DNA from 2 places in the Thermanaerosceptrum fracticalcis genome. Region 2 is predicted to be linked to the other one. Evidence: a T-box and tRNA genes for the amino acid it is inferred to sense, from the RefSeq annotation. Region 2 holds a T-box; the other holds one or more tRNA genes.

Evidence for each region. A T-box is a leader RNA that pairs with one kind of tRNA and senses whether it is charged. The one in region 2 lies ahead of pheS (phenylalanine--tRNA ligase subunit alpha), so its partner is inferred to be a tRNA-Phe.
Region 1: it encodes a tRNA-Phe, which carries the amino acid that the T-box ahead of pheS (phenylalanine--tRNA ligase subunit alpha) is inferred to sense. The anticodon was not compared.

The regions. Positions count from the first base shown of each region.
Region 1 covers NZ_CP045798.1:1,312,064-1,316,825, reverse strand. Annotated here, with positions in the region: gene BR63_RS06975 (pyruvoyl-dependent arginine decarboxylase) at 91-549, shown strand; gene speE (polyamine aminopropyltransferase) at 560-1,393, shown strand; gene speB (agmatinase) at 1,426-2,274, shown strand; tRNA gene BR63_RS06960 (tRNA-Phe) at 2,455-2,530, shown strand; tRNA gene BR63_RS06955 (tRNA-Gly) at 2,546-2,620, shown strand; gene BR63_RS06950 (inositol monophosphatase family protein) at 2,765-3,694, shown strand; tRNA gene BR63_RS06945 (tRNA-Cys) at 3,766-3,841, shown strand; tRNA gene BR63_RS06940 (tRNA-Leu) at 3,967-4,055, shown strand; gene BR63_RS06935 (IS91 family transposase) at 4,368-4,762, shown strand, end outside.
Region 2 covers NZ_CP045798.1:459,113-463,874, reverse strand. Annotated here, with positions in the region: gene pheT (phenylalanine--tRNA ligase subunit beta) at 1-2,036, opposite strand, end outside; gene pheS (phenylalanine--tRNA ligase subunit alpha) at 2,048-3,070, opposite strand; T-box leader at 3,132-3,352, opposite strand; gene BR63_RS02405 (TrmH family RNA methyltransferase) at 3,508-4,317, opposite strand; gene BR63_RS02400 (potassium channel family protein) at 4,317-4,762, opposite strand, start outside.

The DNA.
Region 1 (4,762 bases), 850 kb from region 2:
AACAGAGAGGGTAAAATCTGGTTTATTTTCAACTTGATTCTGGTATAATAACACTGTTAATTTTTATCCGAAAATAAAGGGGGTAAAAACATGTTGCCAACACCTAAAATGTACAAGGTTGTGGCGGGCAGCAGTGAGGGGAGAAGTTCCCTGACAGCTTTTGATGGAGCGCTGCTGAAAGCCGGTATTGGTAATATCAATCTCATTCGCGTGAGCAGCATTTTACCACCCGGGGCAGTGTATAAGCCTGATCTGGAAATACCCCCGGGATCCCTGGTACCGACGGCTTACGGATCTATTGTTTGTAAGGAGCCGGGTAAAGTGATTGCCGCGGCAGTTGGTGTAGGTGTCTCCGAAAATAACTTCGGTGTCATCATGGAGTACTCGGGTTATAGTACCAAGCAGGAAGCGGAAGAGACCATTAGGAAAATGGTGGAGGAAGCCTTTGCACTGCGTGGTATGAAACTGGTTGATGTAAAGATAGCGGCTGTGGAGCACACCGTGGAAAAAATCGGCTGTGCTTTGGCGGCTGTACCATTATGGTATTAGGAGGAGAAAAATGAAGAGTGATTTGTGGATTACCGAAAAACAAACAGAAGACTTAGCTATTTCCTTTAGAGTGAAGAAGACTCTTCATGAGGAGCAAACGGATTTTCAGCATTTGGCTCTGGTGGATACATATGAATTTGGCCGTATGCTCTTTTTGGACAACTGTGTCATGACCTCTATTAAAGACGAATTTGTTTATCACGAAATGATCAGCCTGGTGGCTCTAAATACCCACCCCAACCCGGAGCACGTCCTGGTTATTGGCGGCGGAGACGGGGGAGCCATCAGGGAGATAGTGAAACACCCCAAAGTCAAAACAGCTACCTTAGTAGAGATTGATGGCCGTGTCATCGAAACTTCCAAGGAGTATTTGCCGGAAATAGCCGCAGCTTTTGATAATCCGAAAGTCACCGTTTTGGTCGATGATGGGATTAAACATATTCAGGAGAATAAGAACAAGTATGATGTTATTCTGGTGGACTCCACAGACCCCGTAGGGCCGGCTGTAGGGCTCTTTGCTTCCGACTTTTACAAAAATGTCTACGATGCCCTGAGAGAAGACGGTATCATGGTGGCCCAAAGTGAATCCCCTTTTATGCACCAGGATCTTATTAAAGGAATACATAATGATCTGAAGCACATTTTCCCGCTGGTTAAATTATATCTGGCGGCCATTCCTACTTATCCCACAGGACTCTGGAGCTTTACCCTGGCTTCGAAAAAACATGATCCGCAAAAGGTTAATCCCGAGGACATCGCTGATACCAACACCCGTTACTATAACAAGAACATCCATTTCGCTGCCTTTGTACTGCCTAATTTTGCCGCAGAGATTTTCAAGTAGGATAAGGGAGGGTATTAGCTTTGCACGAGTATATGTACCGTCCCACGGGCTTCATGGGGACAAGGGAGACTTATGAAGAAGCTCAAGCTGTCCTGGTAGGACTGCCCATGGACTTCACCGTAAGCCTGCGCCCTGGCACCAGGATGGGTCCCCAGCAAATCCGGAACGTTTCCTTTGGCATTGAAGACTACAGCGTTTATTTGGATAGAAGCCTTAATGACATCAGCTTTTATGATGCAGGTGACGTGGCTCTGCCTTTCGGCAACGTTGCGGGCAGCCTGCAGCGCATGGAGGAAGTGGCTGCAAAAATTTTTGCCGATAAAAAATTTCCCCTCTTTTTGGGCGGGGAACACCTGGTGACTTATCCTCTTGTTAAAGCCTGTCATAAGTTTTACCCCGATTTGGTGGTCATTCATTTTGATGCTCATGCAGATTTAAGAGAAGACTACGAGGGTGAGGAACAGTCCCATGCCACTGTGATTAATAAAGTGGCCAAACTTTTAGGACCCAAAAGGGTTTACCAGTTTGGTATACGTTCCGGCATCAAAGAAGAGTTTGAATTTGCTAAAGAACATACTCACATGTATGTGGATGAAATTTTCCCCGCCCTGGGGAAAGTAGTAGGTGAATTACAGGGCAACCCCATTTTTATCACTCTGGATATTGATGTGGTAGATCCTGCCTTTGCCCCGGGTACAGGAACCCCAGAGCCTGGCGGCTGTACGGCACGGGAACTCCTGGCCGCTATTCACACTATGAAAACATTGAATGTGGTAGGTATGGACATCGTAGAGGTTTCTCCCATGAATGACGAGTCTGAAAGAACCGCTTTCCTGGCTGCCAAACTGGTACGGGAAGCACTTCTAGCTTATGTAAAATAAGGTACAGAAAAAAACAGAATAACATATATTAACGGGGAGAATGGGCTTGACTTGAGCCCGTCTCCCTGCTATACTCAAATAGTCTCGTCTGGCAAATCCGGCAGTGCAAGAAGAAAAAAGAAGTTGACAGGACGCTAAAAGCAATGTTAAAATATCACTTGTCAACTGGTGAAAGCAACTGCCTCGGTAGCTCAGTCGGTAGAGCAGAGGACTGAAAATCCTCGTGTCGGTGGTTCGATTCCGCCCCGAGGCACCATTAAAAAACGAATGTGCGGAAGTGGCTCAGTGGTAGAGCATCGCCTTGCCAAGGCGAGGGTCGCGGGTTCGAATCCCGTCTTCCGCTCCAGAAGCATACAACCTGGCTTAAGCCGGGTTTTTTGTTGCTTAAATTTAAACTTGCCTGCACTGATTTTGCTGTATTGAGTGCATAGAGCACATCATCTATAATGAATAATGGCTGTCGATGGCGGACTGTATCATTAGGGATGGGATGGTGAAGAGGGTGGACAAGCACTTCTACTTCCGGTATGGTAGGGATCTCATAGAGAAAATTAACAGAGTAGTACGGGAAGAGATGAAATCTCCCCAATGTTCTTTATTTTTTAAACATGATTGTCTTAATGTATCGGGAGACGTCCCCACGGGTTTTGATGAGATCATAAACAGGACTGTTCTTAATTTTGTGCATGAAAGAAAAGAAGTTTTCCCCGTTATCCTGGTCAGTGAAGAGACGGGTGTGGACGTAATTGGTGATAATCCCAGGCATTTTATGCTGGTAGATCCTATTGACGGGTCTAATAATGTCCGGCCATGGTTGACACCCTCCCCGGTTTTATCTGTATCCATTGCCTTTGGTAAATTGGCTGACCTGGAGATTACCGGCAACCACCGGGCCCTGGAATTCACCATGCAAAAAGAAATCTTTGCTGACAAGTGGTATTATTCCTCCGATGACTGCTCTTATTATCAAAGTGAAGGGGAGGAACTGAAGCTCAGGACATCACCTCTCACCAAACTGTATAAAAAGGCTGTGATTGGGATTGATCTTGATGTACAAAGTTCAACGCCCATCAACCAGTTAAATCTCTTGACCAGTGAACTGGTCTTACGGCGGGCCGGTTCTTCTATCCTGGATCTTTGCCAGGTGGCCAGCGGCCAGTATGACGCCTATGTCAGCCTGGGTAGACGCTTGAAGGTGACAGATGTCTGCCAGCCTTTTCACCTGGTCCAGTGTGCCGGTGGAGATTTTCAGATGAAAGTTTATTTAAACGGACAAACGAATACCGGCTTGCATGATACTTTCCTGTATGATATAATCAAAACCCGTGAGGTTAGTTTGCTCAACAAACTCAAGTTTAATGTCATTGCCGCGGGCACACCGGAACTTGGCAGAGAACTTGCTCGACTCACAGGATTTTAGGAAAAATATTTAACTTGACGATTGCTGAGATTTTTGATAAGATATCTTCTGTACCGATTGAAACATGGTGTGGTGCGGTGGCGAAGAGGCTAACGCTGCGGACTGCAAATCCGCCATCCGTCGGTTCAAATCCGACCCGCACCTCCAATATTAATATATTACGATTATCCGACTACCGAATTCCGACTTCCGAGGAAAGTTAATAGTTTTCGGATATCGGAAAGCGGATATCGGTTATCGAATACAAGTAAAACAAACAATATATACCACATGCCCGGGTGGCGGAATAGGCAGACGCACAGGACTTAAAATCCTGCGGGACTTACCTCCCGTGCCGGTTCAAGTCCGGCTCCGGGCACCACTTAGAAAAGATAAAGACACCGAAAGAGGTGTCTTTTTTGTAGTTTGGGAAATTATATAAATTTCCTAAACAGGGGTGTTAGGGGACGTAGTCCCTTAAGCTTAGATAAGGAGGGTAACAGCGGAGCGTCATAGGGAACGTATGGGTTCCCTTTGAAAGAACAAAAGCACAACAATTAATTTAGTGCACGTACGTGCTTTTGTTCACGTATAGGAAAGTATAAAAATTTTTGTGGTTCTCAGCCCTTGCTAAGCAAGGGTTTTTTCATTTTTTAACGAAAGCAGGAAGTAGTTGTTAGAAAGGTGAGAACATATGGGCCAGGATAATATCTTAAGAGAGATATTTTTTGATGAGAACAAGCATTGGGAAAAGTTTGTTAATAAATACGAAGACAGAATACGTCCTGTTGTGATAAAGGAAATCAATAAATTTAATCGATGTGGACAAAAAGAAGCAGGATTTACTCTGTTCGCATGTCCGGTATGTGGAGAAATGAAAATAGTTCCTCACACGTGTAAGGGACGTTTTTGTACATCGTGCGCAACCGGATACACCCAAGAATGGAGTCGAGAAACCAGTAAAAGAATGTATCCGGTTCCTCATCGCCACATCATGTTTACAGTGGACGAACGTTTGTGGGAAATATTTACCCGTCATAGAGAACTCTTGAAAGATCTAATGGACCTGGCAGTAAAAATACTATTAGA
Region 2 (4,762 bases):
GGATGAACTTCCCCGATAAAACCTACTTCCTTTCCGTCAACGCTAATACGGGCACAGCGTCCCGGGTGCAGGCTAGGGTTATCTTCGCTTTTAACAAAGGAGACATGCGGTAAACCTAAGCTGATAAAAATATTTTCCGCCACACCCTTTAAGAAGAAAAAATCATAGTTTTCTTCACCATAGGCCCAGGTCTTTTCTTTTTTCCCGGTACTGATTGCCCCCAGTACCCATTTCTCCTGGGGCAGCTTTCTTTCTCCGGGAAAACCGGAGGATAGATAGACTTTACCCAGTTCAAAGAGTTTCAGGTTTTTATTCCGTTTATTAATGTTTCTTTTTACAGTTTCCAGTAAGCCGGGTAAAATGGTAGTCCGCATAATACCCTGTTCTTCGGAAAGGGGATTACTGACGACAACTGTTTGCCGCAATTCATGATCAGATGGCAAATACAGCCAGTCCAGGTGGCGGGGGTTAATAAAACTATAGGTAATCACTTCAAAGAGCCCCTGGCCTACCATGATCTCACTAATCCTGTCATGCAGTCTTTGTTCAGCATTCTTAGCACCCTGTGTCGTGGCCCCATAGGGAAGGGTAGTAGGAATCTTGTCATACCCATTAAGCCGCGCAATTTCCTCAATGAGATCTATTTCCAGTTCCAAATCTCTGCGATAGGAAGGTGTAAAGACATGCCAGCCTTCCAGGTCTTTTTCCAAAATGGTGATATTCAGAGCCTTAAGGATTTTTTCAACCTCAGTTTGACCAAGGTCAGTACCCAAAATACTGTTTACCCTTTCTAAACGAAGTCTGATAGGGTACCTTTCTTCAGGCTGGGGATAACAGTCTACCTGCCCTGCCACGGGTACACCTGCACCTAATTGTGCCATCAATTGGCAGGCCCTATCCGCAGCCAAGGAAGCCTGTTCCAGATCCACACCTTTTTCAAAGCGCAGCGAAGCTTCCGACCTTAAGGCCAAAGCATTAGATGTTCTGCGGATGCTGGGGCCGTGGAAATAAGCTGACTCCAGGAGGATGGTTTTCGTTTGGGCTGTCACTTCTGACTCCAGTCCACCCATGACACCGGCAATACCCACCGGCTTATGGGCGTCGGCAATAATCAGCATCTCGGGAGTGAGCTCCCGCTTTTGCCCGTCCAAAGTGGTTATTTCCTCACCGGCAGCAGCCCGTCGTACAATGATGGTTTTATCCGCAAGGCAGTCATAATCAAAGGCATGTAAGGGCTGCCCCATCTCCATCATGACATAGTTGGTAATATCTACAATATTATTGATGGGTCTGACCCCGGCAGCTAAAAGGCGCTGCTTAAGCCAGAGAGGAGATTCTTTGATTTGCACATGCTCAATGACCCTGCCAACGTATCTTTTACATAGATCTTGATCCTGTATATTTATCTTAATAAGGGCTTCACAAGCCTGGCTTGTCCCAGATTTTTCTATCTCCGGAAGTTTCAGCCTTCCGCCCGTAAGTGCGGCAACTTCCCGGGCCACATTGATCATACTCAGACAGTCGGCACGATTGGGTGTCAGTTCGAGCTCCAAAACAATATCGTCAAGACCCAGAAGGGGAACGATGTCTGCGCCCACAGGACATTCTTCTGTAAGAACGAGGATGCCGTCCCGTTGTTCGGGAGGGAATTTATCGGCGTCCATACCCAATTCCTCAGCGGAACACAACATACCCTCGGATTCCAGACCTCTAAAAACAGCCCGTTCGATTTTTTTCTCTGGCAGGACAGCTCCCGGTACAGCTACGGGAACCTTCTGTCCAGTCTTAACATTAGGAGCCCCTGTGACAATAGTCAGGACAGCATCACCCACAGAAACTTTACAGACTGAGAGTTTATCTGCCTGGGGATGGGGATAAATCTCCTGGATGAGTCCTACTTTTACTCCCCGGACACCTTTGTTAAGATACTCTATCCCTTCCACAGCCACACCGGACATGGTCATTACTTCAGCCAATTCTTCGGGTTTTAGATTAATATCTACCAGCTCATTTAGCCATTTCCAAGAAACACGCATGCCAAAACCTCCTAAAACTGACGTAAAAAACGGACATCATTTTCAAACAAGTGACGCATATCATCAAGACCGTACTTTAACATGGTGATTCTTTCCACACCCATACCGAAAGCAAAGCCCGTTACCTCTTCGGGGTCATATCCGCCCATCTCCAGCACCCGGGGATGGACCATGCCCGACCCCAGTATTTCCAGCCAGCCCGTCTGCTTACAAACCCTGCAGCCCGCTCCTTTGCACATAACGCAGGAGATATCTACTTCCGCACTGGGTTCTGTGAAAGGGAAGAAACTTGGCCGCAGACGAATCTGCTGTTCAGGACCGAACATTTGCCGGGCAAAATTGAGCAGGGTTCCCTTCAAATCACTGAAGCGAATATTTTTATCAATGACCAACCCTTCTACCTGGTGAAACATCGGCGAATGGGTGGCATCATCGTCCCGCCGGTACACTTTTCCCGGTACAATGATTTTCACGGGAACATAGGGTCTCGTCTTTTCCATGGTACGGGCCTGCACGGGTGATGTATGGGTACGCAGCAGAACTTCAGGGGTAATATAAAAGGAATCCTGCATATCCCGGGCCGGATGGTCTTTAGGAATATTCAAGGCTTCAAAGTTGTAATAATCCAGTTCAATTTCAGGGCCTTCCTCAATGGTAAAGCCCATACCGATAAAAATATTTTTGATTTCCTGCAAAACAAGATGCAGGGGATGTCTTCTCCCAAGATCGGGGGCAATGCCGGGCAGCGTCACATCAATACTTTCGGCCCTTAATTTCTTTTCCAGTTCCTTTACCTTAATTTTCTCACTGTAGAGAGACAGGCTGTTTTCCAGGCTGTCTCTAATTTCATTGGCCAACTGCCCGATAAGCGGTCTTTCTTCGGCCGGGAGCTGTCCCATCCCTCTAAGGACCTGGGTTAATTCTCCTTTTTTACCCAGGTATTTGATTCTCACTTCATTTAATTGATCCATGGTAAGACATTTTTGCAGGTCTTCTTCTGCCTGTTTTTTGATTAGCCGCAACTGTTCTTGCATTGATGTCCCTCCTTGACACACAGTCTCTAATGAACTTAATAATATAAAAGCTTCCGCCCCCCCAAGGGACGAAAGCTTATCTTCCGCGGTACCACCCAAATTAATCCAGCATACTGGATTCACTTAAAGAACCTGTAACGGAGGCTCACCGGCTAGATCTACTTATCTTCTTCAACCCAGCAACTCCCGGGCGAAACCTTTCTCGCCAGCTTAATGGGGTTTTCAATCAAGCCCCCACTCCCTGTGTAAGCCAACTTAACGGCTCCCGCTCATCGTTATTACTGCACCAGCATTTTTTTATACAGTAAATAAAACATGACCGAACCTGTAGACTCGAACAATCTCCAGAAAAATTCCGTGGTAGAAAACAATGTTCCCACCCTTTCAGGTCACTGTCTACTGGCAATTATATCACACATTTCCAGAGGGGACAAGTTTTACAGCCTGTAAGCCATTTGCCTCACTGCCTCGTAAAGTAATATTCCCGCAGCTACGGCTACATTCAGAGATTCGGCCTCTCCCCAGAGGGGGATCCTTACCAGTTCATGGACTTCCGAGAGGTTCACCGTCTGAAGCCCCTGGCCCTCATTCCCCAGGATAAACGCTACCCGGGGGGAGTACGTGACGGCATAGTGATTTTTAACGGCAGACAAGTCTCCGGCAACTGTTTGAAAATGGTTTTCCTGACACCATTGATGGACCTGTGACCATTTTAAGTCAGTAACCACCGGTACCTGAAATATACCGCCCATTGTAGCGCGAATAGTTTTACTATTATAAGGATCCACCGTTCCCGTGAGACAAAGGATACCATCTACCCCCACGGCCCATGCTGTGCGGATAATGGTACCCAGATTTCCCGGGTCTTGCAGGCCGTCAATAATCAAAACCATGCTCTGGTCTCCAAGCTTTAGTTGCCAAAGGCCATTACTCTCTTTATTAACCACAGCCACTATTCCCTGGGGTGACTCGGTATCGGCCAAACTCGCCAGGATTTCCGGAGTTACCTGGTATAAGGGAGTTCCCGTTTTGCTTATTTTTTTTAACAGTTCCAATCCCCGTGGGGTTTTACCGAGATTAGGGTCATAGAAAACCTTTCCCAGGCTCCCCCGCTTCCGGGCTTCCTCCACCAGGCGTATACCTTCGATCAAATACTGGTTCTCCGCTTCCCGGTACTTTTTTTGTTGCAGTTTGCGGGTTTCTTTTATTAACGTATTCTGGAGAGACGTGATTTGTCCCAAAACCATCACCTAACCTGCTGTAATTTTGCCAGAGAATTCCTGTTACCAATAGCTACCAGAAGATCTCGCTCCTGCAATTGCAAACTGGCCTCAGGGGTAACGATGATCTCGGTGCCCCTTTTTACGGCGACAACGCTAATACCAAACCTTTTCCCCAGGTTTAATTCCCGGAGGTTCTTTCCCACAAATGATTCAGGCGTTATCATTTCCAGTATACTATATTCCGGTGACAACTCCAAAAAATCCAGGACATTTTTCGTCACAATACTGTGCGCTAACCTGACCCCCATATCCTCTTCGGGATAAATAATCTTATCCGCCCCGATTTTCAAAAGCACTTTACCATGGAGACTGCTTTGGGCCCTGGCAATCACCTGTTTTACGCCCATTTCCTTCAACATCACCGTCACCAGTATATTGGCCTGTATATCGTGTTCGCCTATAGCCACTA